One region of the Pseudoalteromonas sp. AWH4_217 genome, then DNA from elsewhere that is predicted to be linked to it. Evidence: riboswitches for the same ligand, from Rfam matches in the RefSeq annotation. Region 1 holds a riboswitch; the other holds the start of a gene.
What was found. A riboswitch is a leader RNA that binds a small molecule or an ion and turns the genes downstream of it on or off. The one in region 1 is predicted to bind lysine.

Region 1 (5,801 bases):
CAGCTGCATGGCCGATTTAATTGCCTGCTCAGAGGTATTGGCCGTCAGCACCAGAATAGGAGTCGACAGTGCCAGCGTCTGACGAATTTCTTTTATTGCTTTAAACCCATCCATGATCGGCATATTCAGATCCATCAGAATGACATCGAAAGACTGATGAGCCAGTACCTCAATTGCTTGTCCACCGTGGCTGGCATGGATACTGGTTAACTCCAGACTCTCAAGCATTTTTTCGATGATTTTGGCATTCAGCAGATTATCCTCAACCAGTAAGACTTTGCAGCGGGTAATACCGTGCACCTGCTCTGGCTCAGGGAGGCGCTTCAGGGGTACACTCAATGACGCTTTGGTGCCATGAGGCTGACGGGCAACAAACGTTAACTCACCAGACATAATTGCCAATAGTAAATTGCAGCGTGCCAGACCCAGTTGTAAACCCTGGAAGTGGTGTCTGTCTGAGTTATTTTCTGAGGGAGGCGCATTCACACGCGCCATATTAAAGCCAGGCCCGCTGTCTTCTACTTCACAATAAAAGCGCCAATTTAACTCGTCCTCTTCACAATTAACCGGCTCAACCCACGCCGTCAAACTCACTATGCCCTGGTCGGTAAATTTTACCGCGTTGTCAAGCAACTGGCCTATAACCCAGCTCAAACGTTCGTGATCACATTCAAAAATTTTCTCGGCGTGACTGCTCACGTGATAGCTAAAATCCAATCCTTTTTCTTTTGCCAGTAGACGATAAGTGGCGATGGATTGCCCCAGCGTATCAGTTAAGCGCGCCGGATGAAAATTGAGTTCAGGTTGCTGTTCGTCAGACAATCGATTGTAATCTTCCACAGAGGCGATCAGGGCTTTCAATTGCTGTGCCGCCTTATTGGCCTGCGCCAGATACCCTTCACGCTGAGACTCCTGATATAAGTGTAAATATCCCAGTACCGCCTGCAAAGGCGTGCGTAATTCATGGCTGGCGCGGGCCAGGAACATAGCCCGGCTTTGGTTGGCATGTTCTGCTTTCAGACGCGTTTGCTGTAAGCGCTCGATTGCGCTGGCAATACTGCGCTCCATTGGAAAAAAGATCCACTTGATCTCAGCAATAAGCAACGTCAGCCCCACCAACCACATCAGTAATTGCAGATTTCTCAGTTTCTCGATCTTCTGGTTGGCTGATTGTTCGAACAACAACACAGCATGATCTAAATCTTGCAGCAGCAACTGAGAGCGGGTATGGATCTCCTGGATCTGGTCCGGGCTAGGTTGCTCAGCGGTGCTTGAAAGCAAAGATAAATACTGATTTAACTGGGTGTTCAAATCCCCAGGCTGCTCAAAATACCAGGCAGACAGTTCGGCGTTCAGATGCACAAAATCCTCGCCATCACGCATAGTCAAAAAGTCGTGGTTACTTTGTAGCAGCTGCAACGCGTTGCTCAAAGCCTGAAGGTCAGCAGCAACATTGCGCTCACGCATAATGATCACATATTCCAAATGCAACGCCGCTTTTTGCGATAGCATGCGCTGCATACCAGCAACATTGATCACCCTGGCAGCCTGCTTTTGCTGGTCCAGTAAATACAGGGTCAGGCCGGTTGTCATGGTCAGTAACAGCAACATAATAACCAGCGCCACCAGGTATTTCAGGCGATAGCGTGTAACCAGATTGTTCAAATCATCCCTCCACTTGCCAGTCGATTCGTCCAGACTCCTGACTCATTCCCAGTTTAGATTAAATTTCAAACTTTTGCCGACGGCGACTTGACACCCAGACGGCCAAAATGTTTCAATGCGCCCGTACCCTATTTTATCCAGACGGCCATACATACAAGATGTATGGGTGTCTTAGGGCTGGAAGAGGTGCGTTATTCAGGTATTTGAGTGGAGGAGAGCAAACTCCCGAGAAACTCAAAGAGGGGAATTAACGCCGAGAAGTATTGTGTTTTGCTTACACTGTGCTTCGGGCGACTGGGCTGAATCCCAGCGACTGTCACCAACACATTTGGTGGAGAGCTTCTGGTCTTAGAAACAATATGGCCAGCGGCCTATTCTTTTTAAGTCCATTGCTCTTCGAATTTTAAACGGTTCGGAGCGGGACACTTCCCTGACTACCGGACCAGCAAGAAGTTCGGTAGAGATGAAATCACACACTTTGCAACCTGAACAGTTATCTGACTACCCGTTATGGACGGCTTTAGTTACGCCTTTTGATGCGTACGATCAGGTCGATTACCACAGCTTAGAGCAACTCGTTGCGCAGCAAGTCGAAGCAAACAATGGCATCTTGCTGTTGGGAAGCACCGGTGAGGGATTAGCCCTGACCCTTGCTGAACAACGAAAAATCGTTGAGTTTGTTTGTGCGTTGGAGCCACAAGTACCCATTATGGTTGCAGTTGGCGGCATCAACCTGTCAGCCCAGCTAGAGTGGGTTGAGTTTTGCAATACACAAAACATTGATGCCCTGCTACTGGGCTCCCCACTCTATGCCAAGCCCGGCGTAGTTGGCCAGACTCAGTGGTTCGATGCGCTACTGTGCGCCACTTCACTGCCATGTATGTTATACAACGTTCCTGGTCGCAGTGCCGTTGCCATTGCCCCTGAAGTGCTGACTAATCTGGCACATCATGACAATTTGTGGGCACTCAAAGAAGCCAGCGGTGACATTGCCACGTTTGAATCCTTCCGCCGTGCGCTGCCAAAACTGGCAATTTACAGCGGTGACGATGCTTTGCTTCCCTACTTTGCCCAGGCCGGTGCCGCCGGTTTGGTTTCTGTGGCAGCCAACGCCTGGCCTTCTCAAACCGCAGAGTTTGTGCGCCGCACACTCAGTGGCACCAGCCCTAACCTGTTTACCATCTGGGCCGACGCCATTAGCAGTCTGTTTACCGTTGCAAACCCCATCCCGGTTAAAACGCTCATGCATCTGCAAGGTAATTTGGCCACGCCTCACCTCAGGCCGCCACTGACGCATCTGGAACTAACCAATAATGCGGCTCTGAGCGCCGCCAACGAACAGATTTTATCCTGGAATTAAGAGAATCCCTATGACCTGGTCAACACTTTTAGATAATTTAGAAAATGGCTCACAACGTGCGGCAACCCAAGACGAACAAGGCAACTGGCATGCTAACGTCGAAGTAAAAGAAGGTATCCTGGCGGCATTTCGTGCGGGTCAGAACACCGAGTATCCAGGTGGCTTTGTAGACAAAGACAACCTGGCACCGCGTGGTTTCTCAGCCGGTGATGCGGTACGTATGGTCCCCGGAGGCAGTAGCGTACGCCGCGGTGCTTATGTCGCACCCGGCACCATTATTATGCCACCCGCTTATGTCAATATCGGTGCCTATATAGACAGTGGCACTATGGTCGACAGTCATGCATTGGTTGGCTCCTGTGCTCAAATAGGAAAGAACGTTCACCTCAGCGCCGCCGTACAGATCGGTGGAGTATTAGAGCCAGTCGGTGCCAGCCCGGTTGTTGTCGAAGACGATGCCTTCATTGGCGCGGGATGCGTACTGGTTGAGGGCGTAGTCGTGAAACAAGGCGCTGTGTTGGCACCTGGTGTTCGCTTGTCTGCCAGCATTCCGGTGTACGACTGTGTTAATGAGCGTACGCTGGACAAAGGCGAAGCCATTCCTCCGTTTGCCATTGTGATCCCAGGCTCACGCCCGGCTTCCAGTGACTGGGCCAAAGCCCAGGGGCTGAGCATGTCCTGCGCCTTGATAGTGAAATATCGTGACGAACAAAGTGATGCATCATTAGAACTCGAAGAGGTGCTTCGCTAATGTTGGCCTTGAGTACGCCTTTGCGCGAGCAACTTAATGCGCTGTGCACAGAGCAGGACAACTGTGACCTGGCAACGCCCTTTTTTGTCTATGATCTCGATGCGCTGCACGCCCATGTAAGCCGCCTTACCACCCAAGATGTGGTGAAACTCTGGTACGCGGTCAAAGCCAACCCTCTCTCCAGTGTGCTTAACACGCTAGACAAAGCAGGGTTCAACTTTGACGTTGCCAGCCGTGGCGAGCTTACACAAGTGCTGTCACAGGACATCGCAGCTGAGCGCGTACTCAACACCGGGCCGGCCAAGTCGCCAGCCCAGATCCAACATTTCCTCGATGCTGGCGTCACCACCTTTGTGGCTGAAAGCCTAAACCAGGTGCGCTGGTTAAACGATGCGGCACAACAACACCAAAAAACCTTAACTGTGTTGCTGCGTGTGCAATTGCGCTGGCCAGCAGGCGACAAAAACCCGCTTGGTGGCGACAGCCTGACCCCGTTTGGACTCGGATGTGAACAGTGGCAGCAACTCACGTTGAGCGACTATCCTGCACTGGACTTTGCGGGTCTGCATATTTTCCAGTGGGGCAATATGCTGGATGCGGCAAAGCTGGCCAGCTTATGGCAGCAAATGGTGCCGCCTCTGATGGCATTAAGTAAGCAACTAGGCATGACGCTGAGGATCCTCGATCTGGGCGGCGGATTAGGCGTGCCTTATGAACCGGAGCAGCAACCGCTTGACTGGGATCAGATTATCGACAGCCTGGCCGTCATCAAGGCCGAAGCAGGCGTGCAGGAGCTGTGGATGGAGTTGGGTCGCTATGCGGTCGCGCACTGTGGCTACTATCTGAACCCGGTTGTAGAGCAAAAAGAAAACTATGACGAACATCAGCTGATCCTTGCCGGCGGTATCAATCACCTGCTACGCCCGGCGGTAACCGGTCAGGCTTTTCCGGTCCAGGCACTGCGCGCATCTGCTGCCGCTGATCGCCAGTATCATTTGCATGGTCCCTTGTGTACCGCGCTGGATCACCTCGGGGCTCACCCCCTACCTGAGGACCTCGGGTATGGCGACTGGCTGATATTTGGCCAGTGTGGTGCTTATGGCTTTACCGAGAGTATGCCTTACTTTCTGTGCCATGAACTGCCGGCTGAATACGTCTTTAAGCAGGGCCAGTTGTACTGCATTCGTCAAAGCGAGCACGCCGACTATTATCTGAGGTAATCATGAACACAATTACACAGCAACATATCCAGGTTGGGGAAATTGCCAATGGTCTGCCATTGACCATTCCCGTATACCGCCTGCAGGGCGATGGCACAGGGCCAAACGTATACATCCAGGCAAATATGCATGGCGCTGAGGTGCAGGGTAATGCCGTGATCTATGCACTGCTGGAGCAACTGAAACATCTGACACTGGCCGGTGACATTACTCTGGTACCTTATGCCAACCCGATTGGCTGTAACCAGAAATCCGGTGAGTTTACGCTCGGGCGCTTTGACCCTATTACCGGGGTAAACTGGAACCGCATGTACTATGACCACAGTGCACAGGTGCAAACTTGTCTTGCAAAGTACAGCCAGGCCCCCGATGCAACGCTGATTGCGGCCTTTCGCGAACAACTATGCAAAGCAACCGATGCCTTACTTGATGCACCCGCACATACACTGAATACAGGCAAGCGAATTGCACTGACACTGCAAAAATTAGCCCATCAGGCAGACATTGTCTTGGATCTGCACACAGGTCCCATTTCGGCAAAGCACTTATATTGCCCAGAGTATGCTAAAGACAGCGCACGCTATTTTGATATTCCTCATGTACTGCTGATCCCCAATGAATTCGATGGGGCAATGGATGAAGCCAGCTTCTGTCCCTGGTGGCAGCTAAGTGATGCGCTAAAAGAACAAGGTCGTGACCTGCCCGTCCCCGTAGAAGCATTTACAGTTGAGCTGGGCTCTCAGGAAAAAATTGATCTCGATGAAGCCGTACATGATGCCAATAGCATCCTCAGTTACCTGACTCA
Region 2 (5,801 bases), on a different contig from region 1:
GAAAGCCACATTAGCAAAAACGGCTGTCATCAACACCGGGCAGACAAAGCGTACATACTGGGCAAACCAGTACATCTTGCCACTGCATTCCAGTGCCAGCTGGTTACCACGACGCCATACCCAGCCTACCGTGATAAAATAGAACAAGCCCATCAGTGGTAACTGGTAATGAGTTAGAATCTGGATCACCAAGCCAAACAGCCAGTCGAAATTGAGGATAATAGCGCCTGAGCTTATCAACAGCACAAAGGTCACCAGCCAGGTTGCCTGACCACGCTTAAAGCCATGATTTTCAACCAGGAACGACACCGGGATTTCGGTTGATGAAATCGTGGATGTCAGTGAGGCTATCGACATCAGCACAAAGAACGTCAGTCCGACGAACAAACCTATCTCGCCCATGGTTTCAAACAACTCAGGCAGAATGGCAAAGATAAGCCTGCCCTCACCAACCAGTTTGCCATTTTGGAAAACTTCCACACCATTATTCTGGGCAATAAACAAAGCCGGAATGATCAAAAGCCCTGCCAGAAACGCCACACCGGTATCCAACATCGCAACGCTAAAGGTCAGTTTTGGTAGGTTCTCATTTGGTCTCAGGTAAGAGCCATAAATCATCATACAGCCAACCCCCAGAGACAATGAGAAAAACGCCTGACCCATGGCAGCAATGATCAATTCAGGATCGCCAATTTTGCTAAAATCAGGCACAAGGTACGCTTTAAACCCGGCAGCAGCACCTTCTAACGTCCCCATATACGCAATCAGCGCCACCAACAGCATAAGTAGCACTGGCATAAGTCGACGTGACCAGGTTTCAATTCCCGACTTCACCCCTTGTAAAATAATGCCGGCCGTCAGCAACAGCATCAGTGGGGTAAAGATAAAATTCCGTAAGGTCGAATCACCGGACAGAAAAGCGCTGGCTTCATTCCAGCCAACTAAACGTGCAAGCGGCTCGAGCGAATGTGCCAACATCCAGCCGGCTACAATAGAATAGAAACTGAGCATCACAATGGCACCGGCAAGGCCGATGTAACCCGCAGATGCACCAATTTTAGGCTGCTTTTCCTGCCAGGCTTGTTTCAATGCTTTAACCGGGTTGGCCTGTGCCTGATGGCCCAAATACAACTCGGTGTACAAAGCCGGTAATGCCAGTAAGAAAATAACGATAAAATAGACCAGCAGAAACGCCCCACCACCGTGGTTCGCTGCCTGAGTGGGAAACCCCCAAATATTACCAAGTCCGACTGCCGCACCGGCTGCCGCTAACACAAAGCCCAGACGGCTTTGAAAACCTTCACGCACTTGAGCCATAATCGAATGCCAAGTTAATTATTGTTGTAGAATGGCGATTATACGCACTTGTAAACAAAATGCGAGTGTCAGTGAGAGCAAATCGGAACAACCTGAAACGTCAGGTGCTTACCCTTGCAAATCGACGCAGTGCCACACCCAAAAATCTGCATGATGGACTGCTTTGACAGGCTGCCAAACTATACTCAAAAGCTCGAGCCGGGCGTCTTTAAAAAAGCCAGCTCCTCATCACTCGATGCCCGCCCTAAAATAGCGTTGCGATGGGGGTAGCGGCCAAACTGCTCAATGATCTTTTTGTGCGCCAATTCAAACTCATAATTTGGTAGCGGTTTAAACAAAGCATCCGCCTGCTGATGTACTTTAAGGCTTTCGCTGTGCATATAAGGCAAATACATAAAAGTACGCTGGGTTTTCTCCAGCTGTTGATCAAAGCCCTTTTCAATGGCATGTTGTGCCAGGCACAATGCCAATGGGTCGCTGGCAAAGGCAGCGGGTGTATCACGGAACATATTGCGGGAAAACTGATCCAGTACAATGATCTCACACAGCGCCCCGACCGCAGTTTTGCGCCACTCGGCTAGCTCCCCAGCCGTGGCCTGCTGGTGTAACTGTGCAAATCTGGCTGTAATTTGGTTATCAAACTGGGTCGATTTTTGCCACCAGTCCTGCTCCTGACATTCAACAAACCAGAACTGATAAATTTCCTGATATTCCATGGACACACCTGTGAGTAAGTAAATTTGGTCTCAGAGCGAGTATTACCCGCTCCTGATAATGTGTCCAGTCAGACTTGGCATACGCCAGGTTTATGCGGCTTCAAGTAAACGGCTGTGAATAGCCTGAACCACAGCGTCCGATTCGGTTTGTTCAACCAGGAAGCACAGGTTATGACGACTCGCCCCGTGGCAGATCAAGCGAATATTAAAATCTGCCAGTACCTGCATCAGGCTTGCTTCGCCATGGCGCAACTGAATTTCAGAGCCAATCATGGCCACCAGGGTGAGATTGTTCTCAACACTGACCTGACAAAACTCACCCAGCTCATCCAGACAAGCCTGCGCCAGCTCCGGGCGCGTGGCGTTAGGAGCATTGTCGAGCGTCAAGGCAACGCTGATCTCCGAGGTAGTAACCAGGTCAACCGAGATATTGTGTGCACTTAAAATAGTGAAGATGCGTGCCAGAAAACCACTGGCTAACAGCATTTCGGGGCTTTTCAGGGTCAGCAAGATTTGGTTCTTGCGCTGTGTGACCGCGCGAATACCCGGCTCAGAACGGTTATTCTTTTCAATCCAGGTGCCACCGGCATGGGGATCTCTGCTCGAGCCAACAAACACCGAAATGCCACTGCGACTGGCCGGCAAGATAGTAGCCGGGTGCAATACTTTAGCCCCAAAAGTGGCCATTTCAGCGGCTTCATCGAAGCTTAGCCGGGCAATCGGCCGCGCTTTGTGACATAGACGTGGATCGGTGCTGAAGATACCCACAACATCAGTCCAGATGTGTACGCTTTGCGCCTCAATTGCCTCGGCAAGTAGTGCCGCACTATAATCCGAGCCGCCCCGCCCTAATGTGGTGGTTTGGCCCTGATTGTCACTACCAATAAAGCCCTGAGTCACCACCACCTGCTCTGCCAGTAGCGGCGTCAGATGGGCCGAGGCTGCGTCACGCGTTGCAGCCACATCTGGTACGGCTTTACCAAACTGGCGGTCAGTTTTCAGCACCTGACGTACATCAAAACGGCTACTGGCAACGCCTAAATTTCTGAGTACCTGAGTGAATAGGTAAGAAGAAAATCGCTCTCCGAAGCTCAGCATCTCGTCACATTGTTGTGCGTCCAGTGCGGGTAATTGAGCCAGCGCGTAAAAAGCGTCCTTTGTTTCGTTAAAACCCACTTCCAGATCTGCATCGAGTGTCAGACATGCCAGAATGTCCTGCTGGATCTCCATCACAGACTGAAACAGCGCCTCGCGCTCAGCCGCATCGACTTTTTGTTGCGTCAGAGTCACCAGGTGATTCGTCACACCAGCGCTGGCACTGACGACGACCACACGAACATCGGGGTTGTCATGGATAATTGCGGCGCATCGCTGCATGGCTTCGAAGTTTGCAACACTGGTGCCGCCAAATTTAGCAACGACATACTGGGAATTCATTTTATCTCCTTGGGATCACACACGGCGATCAACATCAATAAGGAGAACTTGGCAATAGGATGGACTAACCATAAAGAAATGACCTCTGCCAGAAGCTCTCCACCTGAAAACGGTGACAGTCCCGAGGATTCAACCTCCAGGACCGAAAAATCATGCCGACGTAGCATGGTTTTCCTCGGCGAGTACCTCCCTCACTGATGGTCACGGGTTATCGTCACCTCACATCAGCTACCTAAGCATCGCGCCTCTTCTGCTTATTTTGCCGGAATTTAACTGAATCCCGGCAAAATAAAAGCCCGCATTTTGAGCGGGCTTGAAAAAGGTATCTTTTAGACGTCTAGGTGTCAAGTATAAAATTGACCCTGTCATCAAAGATTAAATAAATTGCCCCATAAAGAAAGCACCGGCATAACCTGCCGTGTAGGCAATTAACAAATACAGGCTCATTCTTAAGTAACTCGTAAATGTTAGAGCCTTTACTTTACTCATTGCTATGATCCCTGCCGCCGAGCCGATGATCAGCATAGAGCCGCCTACACCCGTCGCATAGGTAAAGGTCAGCCATTGCTGCGGGCTCATAACGATGTCTGCTTTGAGCAAAGCGGCCGTCAGTGGTACGTTATCAACCGCGGCACTCATCAGGCCGACCAGATAGCTGGCGTACTGAGGGTCGATGAATTCATATAATTGAGTAAACATATTCAGGACACCCACCTCTTTTAGCGCCCCAACCAGCAGAAGTACACCCACAAAAAACAGCAAGGTGTCGTACTCAATTTCACGAATATAATCGATGATCTTTTTATTAACGTCTTTCTTGCGCATCAAAAACTGGGCCATCAAAAACATCACCGACAGGCCACACAGGAAAGTCAGCATAGGAGGAACCTGATATTGCACGCTCAGAAACAGCGTGGTGAGTACGGTCGTCATAAAGATCACCGCAATCGTGATGTCCGTTTTCTCTATTCTGCGTAGCGCTTGCTTTTCAAATACCAGCTGGTCTTTCATGCCCATGGACAACAGCGTCGCCAGCAAGAGTACGCTGACAATGGAAGGGACTACCAGCAATAGTAAGTCCGGAATGGTCACCTTACCAGCCAGAAAAATCATCAGTGTGGTCACATCACCGGTGATCAAAGACACACCGCCCGAGTTAACACTAAAGATGATCAATGTGGCATACTTGATAAGTTTCTTCGGATCGAGTTTCAGCGACATCACTACGGCCAGCGAGATAAGCGTTGCGGTAATATTGTCTGAAATCGAAGAAAACAAGAAAGCAAATCCACCCACCAGGAACATCATTTTGCGTTCACTGATCTGGGTAGGCATCACCCGATGGACAATGTTTTGAATAAAACCTTTGGAGTTCAGATAGGCAACAAAAGTCATCGCCGCCATCAGGAATAACCACAAGGTAGCGATTTCAAGTATGTTGTGATCGAGCTGATGTTGTATAGTTTCTGAGCTTTCGCCATGGATCGGAGAGATAAATAGGATAATCCAACATAAAGTGCCAAAAAAAAGGGTCGTTTTGGCCTTGTTTACATGGATAATATCCTCTATAACGATAAGCACAAATGCGACCGCTATCAGGGTTAGGATAATGGGCGTGACCATACGCGTAAACAACCTGTAATTAAAAGTAAAAATTGTGAAGGGTAACGTAATCGGCGCGGAGTCTATCACTTAGCCGCATTCTGTGCCACGAGTAGTTACACATTATGACAATTTTCTTACCTGATACCGTCACAAAATTGATACACACTGGAAAGCTATGATCCCAGCCAAAAAAGTATTAAATACGCTGAATGAACACTGGGGCGTCCTGGAGCTGCTTTTTAAACGCTTTAAGATGGCCGATTTCAGCCTCAAAGATGTGCAAAACATCATCAAACTAAAAAATCCCAACTGGTCAAGTGAACGCATCTATAAAGAAACCAATCGCTTGCTCAATCAGGAAATTATTATTCCTCTGGCCAAATCGTCACAGCTCGAAATTAACCGTGCCGTGGCCGACTTTGCCAGCTTTTTGTTACAAGAAGAACATCTTGGCCTTGCCGAAGAGATCACAGTATTAGTCAAAGATCTGCAACGTCTGGGCGAACGCTTAGCGCAAGCCGGTGATGAGGGCGACCACAGTGAACTGCGCCGTTTCAGTCGCATTATGGATGAACGGGTACGTAAAATCGTCAAACTCTACCACCATAATGAAAGCGCCATCATGAACCTGGTTGAACAAGCAAAGTCCGATCAGGGTAACCTGTCTTTGCAAAAACGCTATCGCGCGGTCATTGAAGCATTTGATGAATACATCGAGCCGATGCT

Region 2: linked by a shared signal. The riboswitch ahead of lysC (lysine-sensitive aspartokinase 3) and the one ahead of dapA (4-hydroxy-tetrahydrodipicolinate synthase) in region 1 are both predicted to bind lysine.

The regions. Positions count from the first base shown of each region.
Region 1 covers NZ_JBSWYM010000001.1:339,549-345,349, forward strand. The annotation lists gene ACXAH1_RS01480 (response regulator) at 1-1,665, opposite strand, end outside; lysine riboswitch at 1,839-2,015, shown strand; gene dapA (4-hydroxy-tetrahydrodipicolinate synthase) at 2,129-3,025, shown strand; gene ACXAH1_RS01490 (2,3,4,5-tetrahydropyridine-2,6-dicarboxylate N-succinyltransferase) at 3,036-3,776, shown strand; gene ACXAH1_RS01495 (PLP-dependent decarboxylase) at 3,776-4,996, shown strand; gene ACXAH1_RS01500 (succinylglutamate desuccinylase/aspartoacylase family protein) at 4,999-5,801, shown strand, end outside.
Region 2 covers NZ_JBSWYM010000010.1:166,938-172,738, reverse strand. The annotation lists gene ACXAH1_RS14285 (sodium-dependent transporter) at 1-1,317, opposite strand, end outside; gene ACXAH1_RS14280 (DUF924 family protein) at 1,503-2,033, opposite strand; gene lysC (lysine-sensitive aspartokinase 3) at 2,124-3,470, opposite strand; lysine riboswitch at 3,555-3,728, opposite strand; gene nhaD (sodium:proton antiporter NhaD) at 3,846-5,093, opposite strand; gene ACXAH1_RS14265 (hypothetical protein) at 5,251-5,801, shown strand, end outside.